3 regions of the Peribacillus sedimenti genome follow, and region 2 is predicted to be linked to each of the others. Evidence: riboswitches for the same ligand, from Rfam matches in the RefSeq annotation. Region 2 holds a riboswitch; each other region holds the start of a gene.

Region 1 (6,392 bases), 570 kb from region 2:
CCAATGGAAAGGTCCGGGAAATGACTGAACAGGAGTATGTGAATTCTAGTCTAAGAGAAATCGAAAAGGTAGATAACGCAATCTCGCTGTATTTTAAGGGATTAGAGGAAGATTTAAATATGCAGGCGACTGACCGGCGAGTGCTGAAGGCGGACAGCAGCATAACGACATATAAGGATATGAAAAAGAAAGGGACATTCGTCCAGATGCAGCCAAGCAAAAATGGTGCGTTGGAAAAGGAAATTTATGAAGTTTTCTCTCACTTTGGAAAAAAACATCCTGATGCAATGTATGTGTATATGGGCACGGAGGATGGCAGGTATGTCCAATACCCTGAAGGGCCCACTCTCCCAGGATATGATCCAAGAAAGCGGCCCTGGTATGTTAAGGCCTTGAAGGATCCAGGCGAAGTATTGATGACAGGTGCTTATGTTTCATCTGGAATACCCCATAAAATAGTCAGTAATGTTGTCACCATTGAACGTGATGGCAAAAGAATCGGGGTAATGGGGCTGGATGTCAGTCTCGACGGTCTGACAAGCCTGATGCATGATGTGAAAATAGGCGGTACAGGGTATGTGATTTTAACGCAAAGAGATGGCACGATTATTGCTCATCCTAAAAAGCCCGAACTAAATTTTGAACCAATTTCTAAATTGAACATTCCCGAATTGGGAGCAATCGGGCAAGACGGCATATTTGAGGCAAACGTAGACGGCGAAAAATCTGTTTTACATGTGACCACTTCGGCAAATCAAAACTGGAAATACATATCGGTTATTGGAAAAAAAGATTTGGCGGTTTCTGCGAATCAAATTGGCCGGAATTTTATAACCATAGGATCTTTTGTAGTCATTATTGCAATTGTTATTTCTGTATTTATCATCAGCCGTTATACGAATAATTTTAGGGAATTGGCGAAAGAAATGAGGGAACTTGAAAAATTGAAGACAGTCAGTGAGATAGCTGCGAGCATCTCTCATGAAGTGCGCAACCCTCTAACTGTAATTAAGGGATTTCTGCAGCTGTTAAAGGAGCGTAATCATACTGATGAGGATAAGATGCTGTATCTCACGATTTCATTGGATGAGCTGGAACGTGCAGAACATATTATTACGGATTATCTGACCTTTGCCAAGCCGTCGCTTGAAAACGTAAAGGTATTGGATTTGACTGAAGAATTGGATTATGTTTTAACGGTTGTAAGCCCATATGCAAATATGAATAATGTACATATTGATGTATCCTTTAAGGAAAAAGTGTATATTTCCGGAGAGGCCGCCAAGCTTCATCAATGCTTGATTAATGTGATCAAGAATGGGATTGAAGCAATGCCAGAAGGGGGAGAGCTTAGTGTCGCTATAACAAAAGCGGGTTCTCATGCATCATTAAGTGTCACAGACAGCGGAACAGGGATGAGCGAAGAGCAACTGAAGAGGCTGGGAACACCTTTTTACACAACGAAAGACAAAGGCACAGGACTTGGCACCATGGTCGTATATAGTATTGTTAAAGCCATGGGCGGAGAGATTAAGGTCAAAAGTAAAGAGAATAAGGGTACTAGTTTTACAATTATCCTTCCACTCGCATCAAAATAGTCAGCACCAGCTAAAACTAATTGAATATACAAAGCCGAGGTTCATAGATAATCAAAAAGTCAGTCAGCATTATTAAACTGAATGGAAGAGTTGCTTAACGCCTGTTTAAGCAGCTCTTCTTTTTTTCTTTAAGGTTCTATACATTATGTCAGTAATGTTTTAGAGGGCGTCCGAACGATCTATTCCCTGGTGATGCGTGCAAAATCTGGGACGATCCGATCATCGAAGAAAAGCATATCAATTGGGTAATGTATATGTATGTGATAAACGTGGAAATATTGATGTCACAACAAAAAAAGAGCAGCTGCTGGCTATGCGAATTGCTTCCCCAAATAGTGTGTGAATTGTCCTTTTTCTGACTCAGCAGAATCCGTTACAAATTTTAATGGGGTTCTTCCTACTCCTCTCCAGGTACAAGTTGAAATTTTAGATAAAAGATCTGATTTCAATGGTAAAAATCCATATCGCGTATAGATTTTGAATTTCGCCCATTAAAGTCCATATATCGAGTAAAATTTGATATTTCGGGCATAAAGTGGCTGAATTCGAGCATAATTTCACACAAGTCTCTGAAATTAATACATCCCAAACCTGCTGAAGCTGTCATAATTGATTTTTTTGATTTTCCGGTAAATCTATTGCAAATTATTTTTAGCTTATATGTTGTAGAAAAGGCTGAAAGTAAAAAACAGCGCCGGACAGACCATCCAGCACTTATTGACTTAAAGAATTATAATACTCAATCATGGAATTAATCTTTTTCAGCTGGTCCCGGCTATTGCAAGAAATCACCATGTCTTTGATTTTCTCCAGCATCATAATCTGCTCCTCATACCGAAATCGTTTTTCCCTGCTGACGGTTATACTGGTTTTTTTATCTGGATTAGTGATTATAAGCTTCAGTAATCTATTTTTTGTTTCTAAAGATGAATTGATTTGCTGGAGTATGAGTGGTTTATCTTTATTTTGAAGAAAAAGGATTTTGTTCATCGAATGATCTTCTCACAACACTCTTTATAGCCTTTTGAATGCGCGTCTCTCGGCATAAGGTTTGCACAAATCGCATACATGAATTTTGGACGTCCCAAAATACAATGTAGTCTTACGGAATTTCTTCTTGCAGAAATGGCATGTCTTTTTGAAAAACATCTTTATGATACCCCCAATATATTACTTAAGAGTTATCTATTCTACAAAATCCGATAATATTCCTGTTTTTGGAAGGTTGTTCATTTTCATAATGATCACAAAAAGCGCCATTTATGCTTGCGGAAACATTAATAAGAACTGTGTCCCTTTGCCTTTTTCACTGGTAACTTTAAAGGTTGCGCCCATTTCTTTAAGGATATGCAGGCTTACCATTAAGCCGAGTCCAGTCCCTTTTTCCTTGGTTGAATAAAAAGGGAAACCCAGGTTCTGGATCTGCTGTTTGTCCATGCCTTCCCCATTATCGGATACCCTTACCATGGCTGTTCCGTCTTCGGCAAAAACCTTTACCTGTACCGTTCCAGGAATCTTGGAAGCTTCAATGGCGTTTTTTATAATATTGATAAACAGCTGCTGAACCCTGCCTGAAATGCCAAAAATTCGTATATCGCCGATGATATCAAGTGCTATTTGGACGCCATGATAATTGGAAAAAGAGGATAGGGCCTTTACGGATCGTTTCGCTTCCTCGCCTATATTCAGCGTTGTGAATTGTCTGCTGGATTGGTTTTTTCCCAATGATAAATAGTCTGAAATAATTTCATTTGCCCGGTCTAGTTCTTCTAAAGATATTTTTATATACTCCTTTTCAGCATCAGAAGTATTTTTAGATATAGACAGCAATTGCAGGAAGCCCTTAATGCTTGTCATCGGATTTCGTATTTCATGGGCAACGCTTGCGGCCAATTGCCCAGCAACATACAATTTTTCATTTCTCTGAATCTCGGCCATTAAATCCAGCTTTTCCTGATGGGATTCCAGCATATAGATCGCAAACCAGATCATGATCGCATTTGCTATGACAAAGAAAATGTAGCTAACCAGCTTGACTGGGGTCAATGGGTCATGCAGAATGACCGTGCCGATTATGGGCAGCATGGCAGAAGAAATAGTCAGGTAGGCTGCTGAATATGTAATCTTGGTACGCCGTGGCCATGCCATATATTTCTCTCTATAAAAAAACATGACTAAACTGCTTAAACTTAGGACGATGAAGGCTGGAATCATTCCTACGCCTCCTAACAAAAACCTGATGATGAAGAAAAATATGGTGACAAAGATGCCTATCCATGTCCCGCCATAAATAAATGCCAGAAACCAGGGGACTAATCGTAAATCCAGAAAGATTCCGTCGTCAATCGTAATGGGGACCAGCATACTGGAATACATGGTAAAGCCGCAGACGATCCCCCAAACAATATTCCCCCGTTTTCCAGATCGATCAGCCCCCAGTGCTAAGAAAAGGATGATTGGAAATAAAACCATTAGCATTTGGAGCAGTATTTTATCATATTGAAAATCCATGGCTTACTCCCTTAATATACTTTCATGTAATCGTACTGAGTTTTACTCTCCTTCTAGGCTAAAATAAATAAGGCAATTTGTCTATATTTCTGAAATACCAAACATTTCGGTCGTTCGGACGACCGCATCACACACATTTTGCCTGTTAATGACACTTTCGCCTGCTACTTTTATCATGGAAATTGTAAAAAAGTGAGGCTTTATGTTTATAAAGGCAATAACCCGGGTATTTCCTCTACTGTAAAGAAGTAGTTATATAACCATATATTTACATAGTTAAAGGCAAACTATTCGAAAGTATAGGACGCAAAGTCTGGAGTCTAAGGTTATGCAGGCAATACTCATAACTATGATCGTCCGACCGCCACAATCAGCATAATTGTGGCGTTTTTTATTGTCGTGATTTTATTAAAGGATTTTATCCTTTAATTTAATTAAATATCAATCCTAAATGGGGTGGTGCAAAGAAATGTAAAGGGAGGGTCGGTAATGCATTCATCATTTATCTTACTTACTTTGGAGGGGTATCGAATTGAAGAAAACAAGAATTAGAGGGTTGTATGCGCTATCTATCGCATTCTTACTGATTTATAGTATTGTTTTTCCAATAGGGATGGCAAAGGCATCTGAAAACAGCGCAGGCCAAAATGGACAGAAGGAAGTGGAGCTGGATTTGAACGCGACCACGAATAAACAAAATGTCACCGGGTCTGAGGAACAGAAAGAGCAAGTTGAGAGTTCTCCACAAGCGAATCCAGAAAAAGCAACAAGTCAAGACATAGAGAAGCATGACACAGAACAAACAAAATCTGAACAAAAAGGAGCGAAAGAACAGGCACGGGATTTAGAAAAAGAAGCAAAAGTACTAGCAAGGGAAACAAAAGAACAAACCAGGGAAGCAGAGAAAGAAGCAAAGAAGCTATCTAGACAAACAGAGCAAGAAATCAAGGAACAGGCTAGAAAAGTAGAATGGGAAGCCAAACAGAAAGCGAAACAGGCAGAGCGGGAAGCCAAAGAAAAAGCAAGACAAGCAAAACAGGAAGCTGAAGAACAAGCTAGACATACAGAACGGGAAGCTAAAAAACAAGCAAGGGAAGCAGAGAAGGGCTCTCATCAGAACAAAGCTACCGAAATCCATCTGCATCTTAAAAAATGTGCGAAATTAGTAAAGGAAGTTTCCGTACAGATTGGGGACAAGTGGTTCACTTTATCGAATCCGGGCAGTTCTCCTCTATATAAGATGAAGGATGGAGGGGAGTTTGTAAAAGACGATGTGAAGGCATTCAAGCTTGTTACATTATCGGGTAAAGAATTGGTCGTCACACCGGCTGAGCTGCGAGTGGGTGTAGAAGCAAATGGAACCATCAATTATTGGTTCGAGCAGTGTTCAAGATTGATAGAAACTGAGCCGCCGGCCATCCCGCCAGCAGACGATCAACAGAGCATCATAATTGGCAAAGTAAAGCTGATCCTTGATGGCTGCAAAGCACCTATACAGAATATTAAGCTGGTATTGAAGAATGAAACAATCATTGACTTGAATTCTGGTACAGCGGTTTTAGAGTTTCTCCTGCAGACCGGTGTTGATTTTAACAAAATTCAATCTATACAGGTAACAATAAATGGGGAAGTAAAAACATTCCCGCTCTCAAACACAGATAAGTTTCACTATAGCCTGGTGCATGGAACGCTTGTCATTACAATAGAATGCGATGTAAGCGCTGACCCAGGAACTGGAACCGACCCATGTGAATGTACACCGCCAGCAAATCCGGGCACTGACCCAGGAACAGGCACACCACCGACAAATCCGGGTACGGATCCTGGAACGAGCATACCGCCGACAAATCCAGGCACTGACCCAGGAACGAGCTTACCGCCGACAAATCCAGGAACTGACCCTGGAACAAGTTTACCGCCAACCGATCCCGGAACTGGAACCGATCCTGGCACAGTAACTCCACCGGCTGGACCTGGAACTGGAATTCCAGAACCATCGATAGATACTGGAGCGGAAATACCAACTCCGACTGTACCGGGAGATGAAGAAGTGGTCATTGAAAATCCAGAAGCACCAGCGTCACCTGGTGACCTAGGATCTGATAATGACAATGGAGAGGATGCGCCACAATCTGAAGTAATATCTGATATAACGTCAGCTGGAACTGCGTTATCAGATGATACTACCTTGCAAAGCGGCACTCTTCCAAAAACAGGTGAATCTTCTAGAATAGGTTTCTACATTGCCGGCTCACTCCTCATCGTATTGGGAGCACTGGCCCT
Region 2 (6,392 bases):
TGCAATCCTGATGGGAGCTTTGATGATGTACAATGTACAGCCGGGCCCCCTTTTATTTGAAGACCATCCAGGTGTAGCATGGGGCCTTATCGCAAGTATGTTTATCGGAAACCTGATGCTGCTTGTTCTCAATCTGCCTCTTGTAAAAGTGTTTGCAAAGATTATCCAAACACCAAAACAGTTTTTGATTCCTATTATTATAGCGATTTCCATTTTCGGTGTGTATGCTGTGCAGGTATCGGCAAATGATCTGCTGCTCTTGTTGGCATGCGGAATTCTAGGCTATTTCTTTACTAAGCATGATTATCCGATTGCCCCTCTTGTTTTAGGTCTTGTATTAGGGCCGATGATTGAAAATAATATGCGCCGGGCATTAACCATTTCGAACGGGGATTACAGCATTTTCTTCACTCGTCCCATTTCAGTATTATTCTTGGTCATTACTGTACTGTGGCTTCTGGTACCAGTCTTTTTGAAAATGAGAGGAAAAAGTGTAATCATCAATGTGGAAGGATAAACAAAGGAATACCATCGTAATGATAATTTTCAAAAAACTCCTTTTTTTAAGGAGTTTTTTTTACTATGATGAATATGAGGTGTTTGAATGCGTTTGCACAGTAAGTTAATGCTTGGAATCATTATAGTTATTCTTCTGATCGCAGGAATTTTTGATATAACCTTTACAACTATGCTGGAATCAAATCTAAAAAAGGAAAAAGGGAATAAGGCATTATCGATTGCTCAAACCATCTCCTCCATGCCTGAGATACAAGAGGCATTTCAAATGGAAGACCCGGCTGCCTATATCCAGCCGATTTCAGAAAAAATACGGAAACAGGTAGGGGCAGAATTCATTGTTGTAGGGAATAGGAACGAAGTGAGGTACTCACATCCCAATCCTAAAAGAATAGGACAGAAAATGGTGGGCGGAGATAACGCCAGGGTATTCAAAGGTGAGTCTGTCATATCGGAATCTGTTGGGACACTTGGTCCTTCATTAAGGGGAAAGGCTCCCATTTATCACAATGGAGCGATTATCGGAGTAGTTTCAGTAGGATATTTACAGACCGATATTGAAGACGAGATGTCCGCCATACAAAATAAAGTATTTCTGGCTACCCTATTTATACTGATGGGGGGACTTCTTGCCGCGCTATTAATTTCCTTGAATATAAAGAGGGCGATCTTTGGGCTTGAACCAAGGGAGATTGCCCGGATGTACCAGGAAAAGCACGCCATATTGGAATCCATCCATGAAGGAATTATTGCCATAGATACAATGGGAAGGATTACAGTTGTAAATGAGACAGCGCACAAAATATTACAAGTGCCATTTGAGGTCCTTCTCCGCGGGGAGAAGATTGAGGAATTCATTCCGGATACTCATCTTCTAGCCGCAGTAAATAATGGCGGGGCAGAATATGATCGTGAAATTGTAATCCATGGTGAGACATTTTTAGCAAATTACATTCCAATCATCAACAAAAGAGGTACGGTAATTGGTGCTGTAGCAAGCCTGAGGAATAAATCGGAGCTATATAACCTATTGCAGGAACTATCCCAGGTGAAGACGTATGCTGAGGGATTACGTGCCCAAACTCATGAATATTCGAACAGGCTGTACACGTTATTGGGACTAATCCAGCTTGGCTCTTATAAAGAGGCGATCGATTTGATATCGAAAGAGGCTGATATCACGCAGGGATTTATCCACTTTTTAATGAAGGAGGTACCTGATCCAGTTCTTGCAGGGTTTATTTTAGGGAAGCTAAGCCTCGCAAGTGAGCTTAAAATAGAGCTTTCGATAGATCAATATAGCAGCTTTAAGGATGTTCCTGAGGTTATAAGCAGAGATTTACTTGTAACCATTTTAGGCAACCTGATCAATAATGCATTTGAAGCAGTGAGAGAGAACGGGAAGAAAGAGAAAAAGGTATCGTTATTTTTAACTGATCTAGGCAAGGATTTGATTATTGAAGTGGCTGATAATGGGAATGGAATAGCGGCTGGCACTGAGGACAATATCTTTAATGAAGGCTTTACAACAAAAAGCGGTAGCGCAAACGCCGGAATCGGCTTAAGCCTCGTACGCAAGGCTATTGATAATTTACAAGGAACGCTGACCTATTCATCAAGCAGGGAGGAGGGAACTGTTTTTACGGTCTCTATACCAAAAGGCAAGGAGGTTTCAAATGAACGAGTGGCGCGATTTAGAAGTATTAATAGTGGAGGATGATTTACGAATCGCAGAAATCCAGAGAAGGTTCATTGAACAGATCGATGGCTTTCAAACAATAGGAATTGCGGCTAGTTATATGGAAGCAAAAAGCTTTATGGAATTGATGCAGCCAGACTTGCTTCTGCTGGATGTGTATTTTCCAGATATGAATGGGATGGACTTGCTTAAAGAGATTAAACAGTTTCACAGTCAAATGGACGTTATTATGATTACGGCTGCCAAGGAAATCGATAATGTTCAAAAAGCCATTTCCTTTGGTGTCTTTGACTATGTAATCAAGCCAGTAATATTTGAACGGTTTAAGCAATCCCTGCTTCGCTATAGGAATTATCGATTGAAGCTTGAGCATTTGACAGAAGAAAAATATGCACTTTCACAACATGATGTCGACAAGTTGATGCGGCGAGAACTCGACTCCTCTGATGACCGGCCTCAGTTGCCAAAAGGCATTGATCCCCTTACGCTTGTAAAGGTCCTTCATGTTCTCGGCAAGGGAGGGGGAGGACTTACTGCAGAGAGCGTAGCTAAGGAAATAGGAGTAAGCAGAACTACTGCACGCAGGTATTTAGAGCATTTAATATTTGAAGAGAAAATTGAAGCGGATTTAGCCTATGGCACTGTTGGCAGGCCGGAGAGAGTGTATGTGGTGAAACAGTAAACGCCGGGAGCGGGAGGGACCAGCGATAGTTTTTATGGCGGTGCGGCTAATATGGATACGATTGAAAAAACAAGACCCCTTATTCGGACGAGGCATGAATTTGCCAGGAACCGAAAAGGGGTTGTTTTAGACTAAGCCCGAGGATATTCCCAGTTCAATTATTTTTGGGCTTCTGTCACTGTAACTTCTGCTTTTGTATCTGCAGCTGCCTGCACAGCAGAATTTTTTGAAGCGTGCACCTTTGCGTTTGCACTTGCATTTAGGGAAGCATGAGAATGTGCTTTGTTTATGAAAGATTTGTTTTCTTTTGCAGCTTCCTTTACAGCATCTGTTTCTTCAGTTGCTTTGTCCGCGTCTTCTTTAACAGTTTCTGTTTCTTCAGTTGCTTGATCAGCATCTTCTTTTGCATCTTCCGTTTTGTCAGTGACTAATTCAGTATCCTTACTCATTAGGCCTGCAATTTGTTGTTTTAACGTTGCGAGTGCTTCTTTCACAGTGTTTTGGAAAGACTTCACTGCATCTTTGACAGCATTTTTAACGCCGCTGTTTTCAAAGGTCTCTTCTGTTTTCACATCGTCGGCTTCTTTAACTGCCTCTGCTTTATCTTCTTCTTTTTCAGCTGTCTCTTCTTTTTCAACAGCATTTTCTTTATTTGCTGTCTCTTCTTTTTCAACAGCCTCTTCTTTATTTGCTGTTTCTTCAGCTGCTTCAGAAGCCTCTTCTTTTACACTGCTATCTTTTGTTTCGGTTACAACCTCAGTTTCTTCTTGTTCTGTGTTCTCTTCATTTTTTGCAGTCTCCTCTTTTACAGGAGTTGCATGAACAGCAGATTGTGGTGCTGCGTGCTTTTTCGCTGTGGCACTCGCGTGTGCTGCAGCTTGAGAATTCGCTTTGTTTGCAGCCGATTTATTTTCTTTTGCTTTTGGTTCCATTGATCCCTCAACCACTGGTGGTGTAGTTGTTTCTTCAGCTTTAGGTTTAGCAGTTTCAACCTTTTTTGCTGGTTTTACTTTCACGGCTTTTACAGGTTTAACTGTTTCTTTAGCTGGTTTTACCTTGGCAGGTTTTGGAGAAGCTGGTTTATGTACCGCTGAGTTTTCAGCTGCTTTTGACTTAGCAGTTTCAGATGCATGAAGTGATGATTGCGCTTTTACTGTCTTGTCACCAGAAGCCTTTACTTTTGCAGAAGCTTTTTCATTTACTGCTTTTTCGACTTTTACTTCCTGGTCATTCTTTGCAGCCTCACTGATTTGTGCCCCAGCGAAAAACCCTGCAGATAGAACTCCTGCCAATACCACAGATTTAACAGCCTTTTTACGATTAACGTTGTTTTTCATTATAAATTCGCTCCTTTTATCTTATCCTTGGTATGTGTTAAAAAATATAAGTTAAAAGACAAGGAGCGTTTGTGGCGGCTTTGACGGCGGCGCATTTGTCCATTGGTTACTAAATTCCTGAAACCTTGAATTATGTAACTGGTTGAATCCCAGTATTAATTGCTGATCCCATTTGAACACTTTATCCGTGAATAGCAGTTTACCAGGTTCGAACTTTTTTCGTTCCTTGGAAGATGATGCTGTATTGTGATTGGTTTGGCCTGTATTAATGGCCTTTGTGCTGCCGGGAATCTCTTTGTCAGCTGGTTTCCCCTTACCAGCTCCCGGCTGGAACTGTGTAGATACTAGCTTTTTTACATAATGAGGTTTGCTTTGTTTCCTGTATGTTTTGTTAGTAACTGCTTCGGAAACTGAGTCAGGCAGCTGGGAGCTCACACGAACATGTTCCCTGCTCTCTAAAGGCTTGGTAAGCTTTTTTGGAGTGTTGCGCTCTCTGCTTTTCTGGACAGAGTTGACGGCACTGATTTTTTTGGTCTGTGCCTCCACGATAGGCGGGTTTGTTTTTTCCTGAGCCTTAGGTGTGTGAACTTTCGGTTGAGGTCCACTAGTATTAGATTTGTGTGTGGTTGCCTTTTTTATTTGTTTGCCTTTAGGCGGCAGAATTTTTTTCTGTTTGGTGCTGCTATCCACCTGAGCTTTGCTGCCTTGAGCTGGTTTAGCTGGATTTTTCGCAGCGCTTTTTTTTAAGTCCATTAGGGTTGGCTGAACCTTTTCTTTCATTTTTTGTTGCTTGTTATTGGAAAATGATTTGGGTTCTTTGCCGGCTGGAACAGGTATATCAGCCTTTTTTGCCTTTTCAGTGACCTGTTCAGCTTGTACATCCTTTGGAAGAGGTTTTTCACCAGGCTTAGCAGCAAATGCTAGATTGGGAAGCAGTATCGCTCCGCCTATTAATATTGCTGATAATATGAATTGCCGGAAGTGCATTTCATCCACCTCCTTTCAAAAAAAGTTCAATGGCTTTAACAAATAATTCTTATCTTTTTGTGATTATTTGGCCGTTTAACAAATAAATAAATCAATGTGCCTAGTTTAGAAATACAAATTGTTTGCGTAAAAGGTTTTCATAGCCTACATTCATGGGTAAAAATGGCTGATTATGTCCTTTGACGTCATATAACTGTAAAAAATCATCTCTAACCGACAATATTTTTGGTATAATATTCATATAAAGGTACAACCAGGGAAACCTGGTGTCACAAAGCTATCGGGGCTAAGGAGAATATCTATGCCAGCCAGCTGCCGTTACCAAGGAGGAGCAGGTAATGAAAACAAATAAGTTTTCAAAAGTATTAACAGGTATTGTAGCTTCATCGTTAATTTTCAGTTCAGCTTCTATAGCGAATGCCAAAGGGCCGGAAAAGGGCAAACCTGAGCATAAGCAGCGCGTTGCTGAAGCACCCAAAGATTCAACAACTGTAGAAAAGGGTAAGTCTCAGCACAAGCAGGAAGTCGCAGAAGCATATAAACCACAGCCGGTGAAAGATAAAGGCAAGCCATCTGTATCAACTAAGAAAGAAACTCAGAAGAAAGTGGTTATTCGTTCAAAAGTCGGAAAATCACTTGAGAAGCAAGTCCTTTCATCTCAATCAGCAATTAATGGAATCTCAAAATCAATCAATACACATTTTGCTGTTCAGAAAGACGGATACACAGATAAGAAATTAAGCAAGAGCACAGCAAATTCTAGATATAATAGCTTCAGAGGAAAGCTTAACGCCGAACTGAATAAGCTTAAGGCAAAGAAAAAGCAGCTTGAAGGATATAAGAAGAAATACAAGTCATCCGCGGCGGAAATAGATGCATTAATTGCAGAAGTGAATCAACTTGAGACATTGATCAAAGGTGAATTAGAACGATTAAAAACACTGGTAGCAGAAGTTACTGCCCCTAAGAAGGAAACAACAAAGCCGAAGGAAGAGGATGGGTCAACTTCAATTCCAGGGGATAACACTACTTCACCAGGCGGAGCCACAACACCAGCTGATTCAACTACCGCACCTTCGCCAGAACCGGTTCCACCAGCACAGCCTGCTGACTCAGAAGTACGGGCAACCTAAGTTATTAATCAACATATAAATCAAAGGGAATCCAGCAG
Region 3 (6,392 bases), 660 kb from region 2:
TTAGGCTTGTCGGTGGCCCCAACCTTATTTGCAAGTCGGATGACTAGAGGGGTAATAAGCAAAGACAAGGAAAATGATAGCAATAAGGCCAAAATATACATAGACCCACCCCATAATAATATACTAAAGATTGAATACCCCTCGCAAGTTACGATAAAACCGGTCTGGGCCCAATCTATTTTCTCTATTCCTAACTAAACATTATAAAGGCTTTCGGCAATTTTCACCATAGAAATTTACTTTTTGGAATCAAAATGTAAATTTTGTGTAAATTATTTTCCAACAAACAAAGCCAAGCTACCACTCCCATAATGAAAAAGTTCAGCACCTTCTTCTATTACGATAACCAAAAAAAGTGCCTATATGAGCTCAACGTTCCATAAAACCAACAGTATACCCTTTTAAACATTAGACGCAGTACTGATGCCGAAGGTTTCATGAATTCCGCTATATTTTTACTGTTTCCTGCCCTTGGCCACATGGAGGATAAATAGCGGAAGCACCAGCATCCTCCTCCATCTGGAAGGCTGCTTGATCAGTCTGTACAGCCATTCCAGGTTCAGCTTCTGCCAGATCACAGGTGCCCTGTTCAGCTTTCCTGCAAGAATATCAAAGCTTCCTCCAACACCCATGAACAGCCCCTTTGGGAATATGGAAATGTATTTATGTATCCATTGCTCCTGGCGCGGGAAGCCTAATGCCGTCAGTATAATGTCAGGCTTCAGCTGCGCGATCCTTTCCGCAATTTCTCTTTCATTAATATCGATAAAACCGTGATGATAACCGACCAGCCGGAGGCTCGGATACTGCCGCTTCACATTTTCTGCAGCTTTCTCAATGACGGACTTTTCCGCACCAAGCATATAAACCTTAAGTCCCTTTTCGTTGGCGATCTCAAACATGTCGTGCATGATATCAAATCCTGCAACGCGTTCCTGCAACGGCTGTTTTATCATCTTTGAAGCAATGATGATGCCTATTCCATCAGGCGCAATCACATCAGCCTGGTCAAGGATATCTTTATACTCCGGATGGTTGTTTGCATATTCCACAATTTCCGGATTGGCAGTTACGATGAAGCGCTTCTGGCGGTTTTCCAGCGCAGGTTTGATGATATTCTGAATCAGATCTTTCCTAGTCGTATTTATAAAAGGGATATTTAAAACCTTTACTTTTTTTTGCATATTCTCAGCCTTCCTTTTAAACCTCAACAAAATTCCATCTGTTTTCAATCAAGCGGTTTTCCGCAATTAGTATTAATTATTAATGAACGCATTATGAAAAGAAAGAAAAAATAACAAAAAGCGACGAAAAATTCGCAGCCTTTCTTTATGCTGCCTGTACTTCCGTGTTGTCCTTTCTGGCTTTTTCAGCTTTACAGTCGGCACAGGAATAATGAATTGGGAATTTGGCAAGTATGCAATCACCCTTGCAGTAAAACGCTGCTACTCACTGTGGCTGCGAATACAAACAGCAGTCCTGACGGCGTCCACCATCCGGTTGGTAGCCATACCCTCAAAAATACAACGGCGTCGGATGAATGACATAGATTCCCATAGAGTATTTCCCAATGGAGGTAAGAATCTTCCCGGCGAAAAACGTATGTGAAATTTTTGGATACAGGGATAACAAAAAAAGTACAAAGGCAGGAATATAAAATAGATTTGCAGGTCTGGTAGACGTTAAGATTCCATTTTTCATAAAATTCATAAGTAATTCCAAGCAGGATCGCCGTGAATAATAGAAGGAATTCACGGCGGTATTTTTTTGCAGCAGCCAATACATCCTCCCAAAAATAAGAAAGTACCCCGCCAAGAACGAAATAACAAATCCAATGGACTACAAAAGAACGATCCAATAGAACAGTATGTATCAAATCATTATCTACTGTTTCCCAAACGACAGTTTAAGACATCAATATATAATTTGCTGTTCTGGTCTACGACAACTAAATTCTAAGAAAATCCTAGAATCATATAGCAGTTTGCCCTGCCATCTCAAAAAAGTTAAAAAATATGGGAACTACACACCATTTCATAAGGAAATCTTCCTCATAATAACAGCACTTCCAACAAACATACCTGACTTTAAGGACCGATGGCTTATGTAAATTATCTCATCTGTTACACAATTGTTAACTAACTGTAATATAATGCCCGAAACGGTTGCTATACCCATATATAGAGGTAAATAAACCTTCTTCGACAAATAAGACGAATAAAATATTATGTTACTATATCTCCATTGGATAATAGTAGACAATTAAACTACTATTTCCACATTCTTTTACTTTTTTCCAAATAACCAGACAGGAGGAACCATGAGAAAGGTCACAAAAAAATTCAGTTCACTATTACTCAGTTTTTCTTTAGTTTTTTCAGCTCTGCCTATTTATAGCTCTGCTGCTGTAAATGGAAGTACTGCTGAAAATACCATTGTCACTTCTGAAACAGAGGAAGCCATGTCGCTATGGAAAGATGAGAAAACAGACAGCGAGCTTGTGGCTTCGATTCCTAGCGGGTCAGAAATTACAGTATTAGAAAAAGGTGCTTCATTTACATATGTAAGCTACCTGGAGTTATCAGAACCAGTAGAGCATACTGGCTATGTAGAGAACAAGTTTATCGTGAATGCGGAAGACACAGCAAATACGGATTCCGAGCTTCCGACAGCAGATTCGGACACTGCGGTCTCTGAAGGATCTACACCTCAGCAAAATGCTGAACCCGCTGACAATTCTACTGAAACTTCAGAAAGTTCTGCTGCTATCCCTAAAGCTTCAAGAGCTTCCATTAGCAGTACTGCAGAGACAGGCAGCAGTGATCAAACATTAAACAGTGCAGGTACTGATCATACTGGAACTGCAGCGAGCACAGAGGATGCAAATAGCACAGAAACAGAATCAGCCGACATTCAAGCTTCCGGCATTACATCCACACAGTCCACCGGCACAGAAGTCGAAGCTGCTGCTGAAGAAGGTGCAGAAACCGAGCTTATGACAGGGATTGCCCTGAAAGGCCCGACAAATATTTATGCACAGACGAATGAGGAATCAAGAGTCCTAAAAAGTTATGCGCAAGGCACGCTGCTGAAATATCAGTCCTTCACCACCAGCTGGTATAGGTGTACAGTTTATATCAACGGCAAAGCAACAGCAGGATTTATAAAGAAAACAGATGTTGAAAACACAGTCGCTCCCCAGGTATGGATGACGGGTGTTACACTGCCCGCCATCATGAATGTGTATTCAAAGGCTTCTATTACCTCCAAACCTTTAAAGAGCTATCTACAGGGTACAGTAGTGAAATATAAAACTTTCATTTCTGGCTGGTATCAATCTACCGTCTATATCAATGGAGTCGCTGCCATATGCTATATAAGGAAGAGTGATGTCGAAAACACGATCACACCCCAACAGTGGTTAAACGGAATCTCCTTAAATACGACAATGAATGTTTATAACAGGGCTTCCACTGCCGGTAAGGTGTTAAAAACCTATCCGCAGGGTACTCTATTAAAATACAAGACTTTTTCATCCACGTGGTATCAATCAAGCGTATATATAAAGGGTAAGGCGACAGTCGTCTACATAAAAAAAAGCGGTGTGGAAAATACGGTTTCTCCTCAGAAATGGGTGAAAGGAATCGTTAAATACAGCAAACTGAATGTATATTCCAGAGCTTCCACCTCATCCAGGGCATTAAAGTCCTATGTCCAGGGTAGCATTTTGTCATATAAGACTTTTACTTCAGGATGGTATCAATCCACCGTCTATATCAACGGCAAGGCGACCACCTGCTACCTCAGAAAAAGTGATGTGGAAAATGCTGTATCAGAGCAGCAGTCCTTACGAGGTGTTACCCGCTATGCCAAAACGTATGTGTATTCCCGTGCGTCTGCTTCCTCCACTGATTTGAAATCTTATGCGCAGGGTTCGGTTTTATCCTATAAGACTTTTACCTCCGGCTGGTATCAGTCTACCGTGTATATCAATGGCAAAGCGACTACCTGCTATATCAGGAAAAGCGATGTCGAAAACACAATTTCACCGGTTCAGAATCTGGAAGGGCTCACGATGAAGGAGCCTGTTTCCATCTACAGTAAGGCAACAGGAAATTCCAACATTCTAAGAAACTATAAAAAAGGCGTCATCCTAAAGTTTTGGCCGCTAACGTCAGACTGGTATGAAACGAATATTTATATAAATGGCAAGGCGACCAGGGGATATATCAAGGCAGGTGATATAAAAGTGCTGGAAGATGACATAAACTTCGTCAGGGAATCAACTGATTACGGCCTGTCACTTGAAGAGGCAGCAGATATGCAAATGAAGGTCAACCCGCAGACTGACTCCTCAGGATCATGGAGTACAGCACCAAGGTCAGAGGTGGAACATTACCTGAATCCTGCCAATTTTGCACAGACATCGACAGCCTACTATCAGTTCCTTGTCCTATCCTCCTATGCAGGCACAGACCAGGATGAGCTGAACAATAAGATTCTCGCAGGAAAAGGTGTACTAGAGGGCAAGGGATCCTCTTATATCACTGCAGCGAAAGAGTATGGAGTCAATGAAATTTACTTGGTGAGTCACTCTCTTCTCGAGACTGGAAACGGATTAAGCCGTCTAGCCAATGGAGTTGCGGTTAATGGCGTAACCGTCTATAACGTTTACGGCATCGGTGCAATCGATTCGGACCCACTGGGCGGAGGATCCCAATTTGCTTATGAGCAGGGCTGGACCTCTGTTGAAAAAGCGATTGAAGGCGGAGCAAAATTCGTGGCCGACAACTATATCAGCAAGGGTCAAAACACATTGTACAAGATGCGATGGAATCCCGATGGCATGGAGCGATACGGATATGCCAACCACCAATATGCTTCGGATGTAGGCTGGGCTGTAAAACAGACCGATCGAATCGTCAGCATGTATAATCAATTATCGCGTTATACACTTGTGTTCGATTTACCGACGTATTACCTTTAATATAACGAAGCGTGCCTTAAACATCGGGCACGCTTTTTTCAAGCAAAGATAGTAGTTGTCTAACAAAGAGGATGTTTTCCTATATTAGCTTCATCCTTATAAAAAGCAAAAACCCTGTTTTCCGATAACAGGGTTCTTCCATCATGAAGCTATTTTCTCACAAGCATATGAAAGGTTTTGCAGGCATGCTTTCCTAAGGAATTCATCGCATACAAAGTCATACATCAGCTCGTGCTCCAGGGTTGAATATGCTTCAGATATGCTCGCTTCCTTTATTTCTTCGCCATTTTTCTCAAGGTAGCTTAAAATTTCTCTCTCAAAATATTCCACACTTCCAAATAATACAGTCAATTCCTGTAGGCCCACCTTTCTTTATGATTTTTGAGTCATCCGAACACCGATTAGAGGCAAGAACCAACCTACTTTTCGCCATATGTCTACCCATTTACCCAATTTTCCCCATACCAAACGCCAAAAGGAAAAGTCCACCAAAAAAGGCAGGCGGACTGAAAGAGCAAATGAAAATATGCTTCCCAGGTGCGATTCCGTACTGTGTGGCAACCCGACTATCGTAGTACTCAGACCTTAGACTCGTGGCTTTGCGTCCCTATTTTTCAATAGGTTTGCCTTTTCAATTGCTTTAATCATAAAACTTTAGTATGAATTTTTCAACAGCTTTCGACAACATTCTGGTAAACCAGTCTAAAAATAGTAAAAAAGGACCAAATGACAACAGAAAAAAACCCTGGTTATAACACCCGGGGCTCTTGTTCTCTATGTTTATGCCTTTGCCATGCTCCGCCTTTTTGTTGCATCCTCGCGAAATTTCTTCTGTTCGGCTTTGGACATCGCCTTGTATTCCTTCAAGAACTTCTCATATTTCGGCATGACCTCTTCAATGGGGCCATATGCCTTTACCTCGCCATGCTCGATCCACAGGGCCTTTTGACAAAATTGCTTCATTTGGCCAAGGGAATGGCTGACGAAGAACATAGTCTTTCCACGTGCTTTGAACTCATTCATTTTATCAAGGCATTTTTCCGCAAAGGCCTTGTCGCCAACGGACAGCGCTTCATCAATAATCAGAACGTCCGGGTCGATATGCACTGAGATGGAGAAACCCAGCCTTGATTTCATCCCGCTGGAATAGGATTTGACAGGCTGGTCAATGAACTTTCCAAGCTCGGAAAACTCAATGATCTCCGGCTCCAGTTCCTTGATCTGATTCTTGTCGAAGCCCATCATCAGCATTTTGAGCTCGATGTTTTCGCGTCCTGTAAGCTGGTTATTCAGCCCGGCTGCCACAGCAATCAGGGCAGTCTTGCCATCGATCTGCACATTGCCGTCTGTCGGAGGGACAATTCCGGCGATGATGTTGGAGAGGGTTGACTTCCCTGAGCCATTG

Evidence for each region. A riboswitch is a leader RNA that binds a small molecule or an ion and turns the genes downstream of it on or off. The one in region 2 is predicted to bind cyclic di-GMP.
Region 1: another riboswitch for cyclic di-GMP. It lies ahead of V1500_RS23260 (LPXTG cell wall anchor domain-containing protein); the one in region 2 lies ahead of V1500_RS01135 (hypothetical protein).
Region 3: another riboswitch for cyclic di-GMP. It lies ahead of V1500_RS22905 (hypothetical protein); the one in region 2 lies ahead of V1500_RS01135 (hypothetical protein).

Annotation. Positions count from the first base shown of each region.
Region 1 covers NZ_CP143547.1:4,739,195-4,745,586, reverse strand. Annotated here, with positions in the region: gene V1500_RS23275 (ATP-binding protein) at 1-1,598, shown strand, start outside; gene V1500_RS23270 (hypothetical protein) at 2,313-2,588, opposite strand; gene V1500_RS23265 (ATP-binding protein) at 2,859-4,109, opposite strand; cyclic di-GMP riboswitch class I at 4,381-4,478, shown strand; gene V1500_RS23260 (LPXTG cell wall anchor domain-containing protein) at 4,642-6,392, shown strand, end outside.
Region 2 covers NZ_CP143547.1:198,405-204,796, forward strand. Annotated here, with positions in the region: gene V1500_RS01110 (tripartite tricarboxylate transporter permease) at 1-517, shown strand, start outside; gene V1500_RS01115 (ATP-binding protein) at 605-2,236, shown strand; gene V1500_RS01120 (response regulator) at 2,193-2,897, shown strand; gene V1500_RS01125 (hypothetical protein) at 3,056-4,234, opposite strand; gene V1500_RS01130 (hypothetical protein) at 4,286-5,221, opposite strand; cyclic di-GMP riboswitch class I at 5,458-5,541, shown strand; gene V1500_RS01135 (hypothetical protein) at 5,560-6,354, shown strand.
Region 3 covers NZ_CP143547.1:4,653,881-4,660,272, forward strand. Annotated here, with positions in the region: gene V1500_RS22890 (MraY family glycosyltransferase) at 1-101, opposite strand, end outside; gene V1500_RS22895 (WecB/TagA/CpsF family glycosyltransferase) at 456-1,184, opposite strand; gene V1500_RS22900 (glucosaminidase domain-containing protein) at 2,321-4,987, shown strand; gene V1500_RS22905 (hypothetical protein) at 5,129-5,338, opposite strand; cyclic di-GMP riboswitch class I at 5,541-5,625, opposite strand; gene tagH (teichoic acids export ABC transporter ATP-binding subunit TagH) at 5,768-6,392, opposite strand, start outside.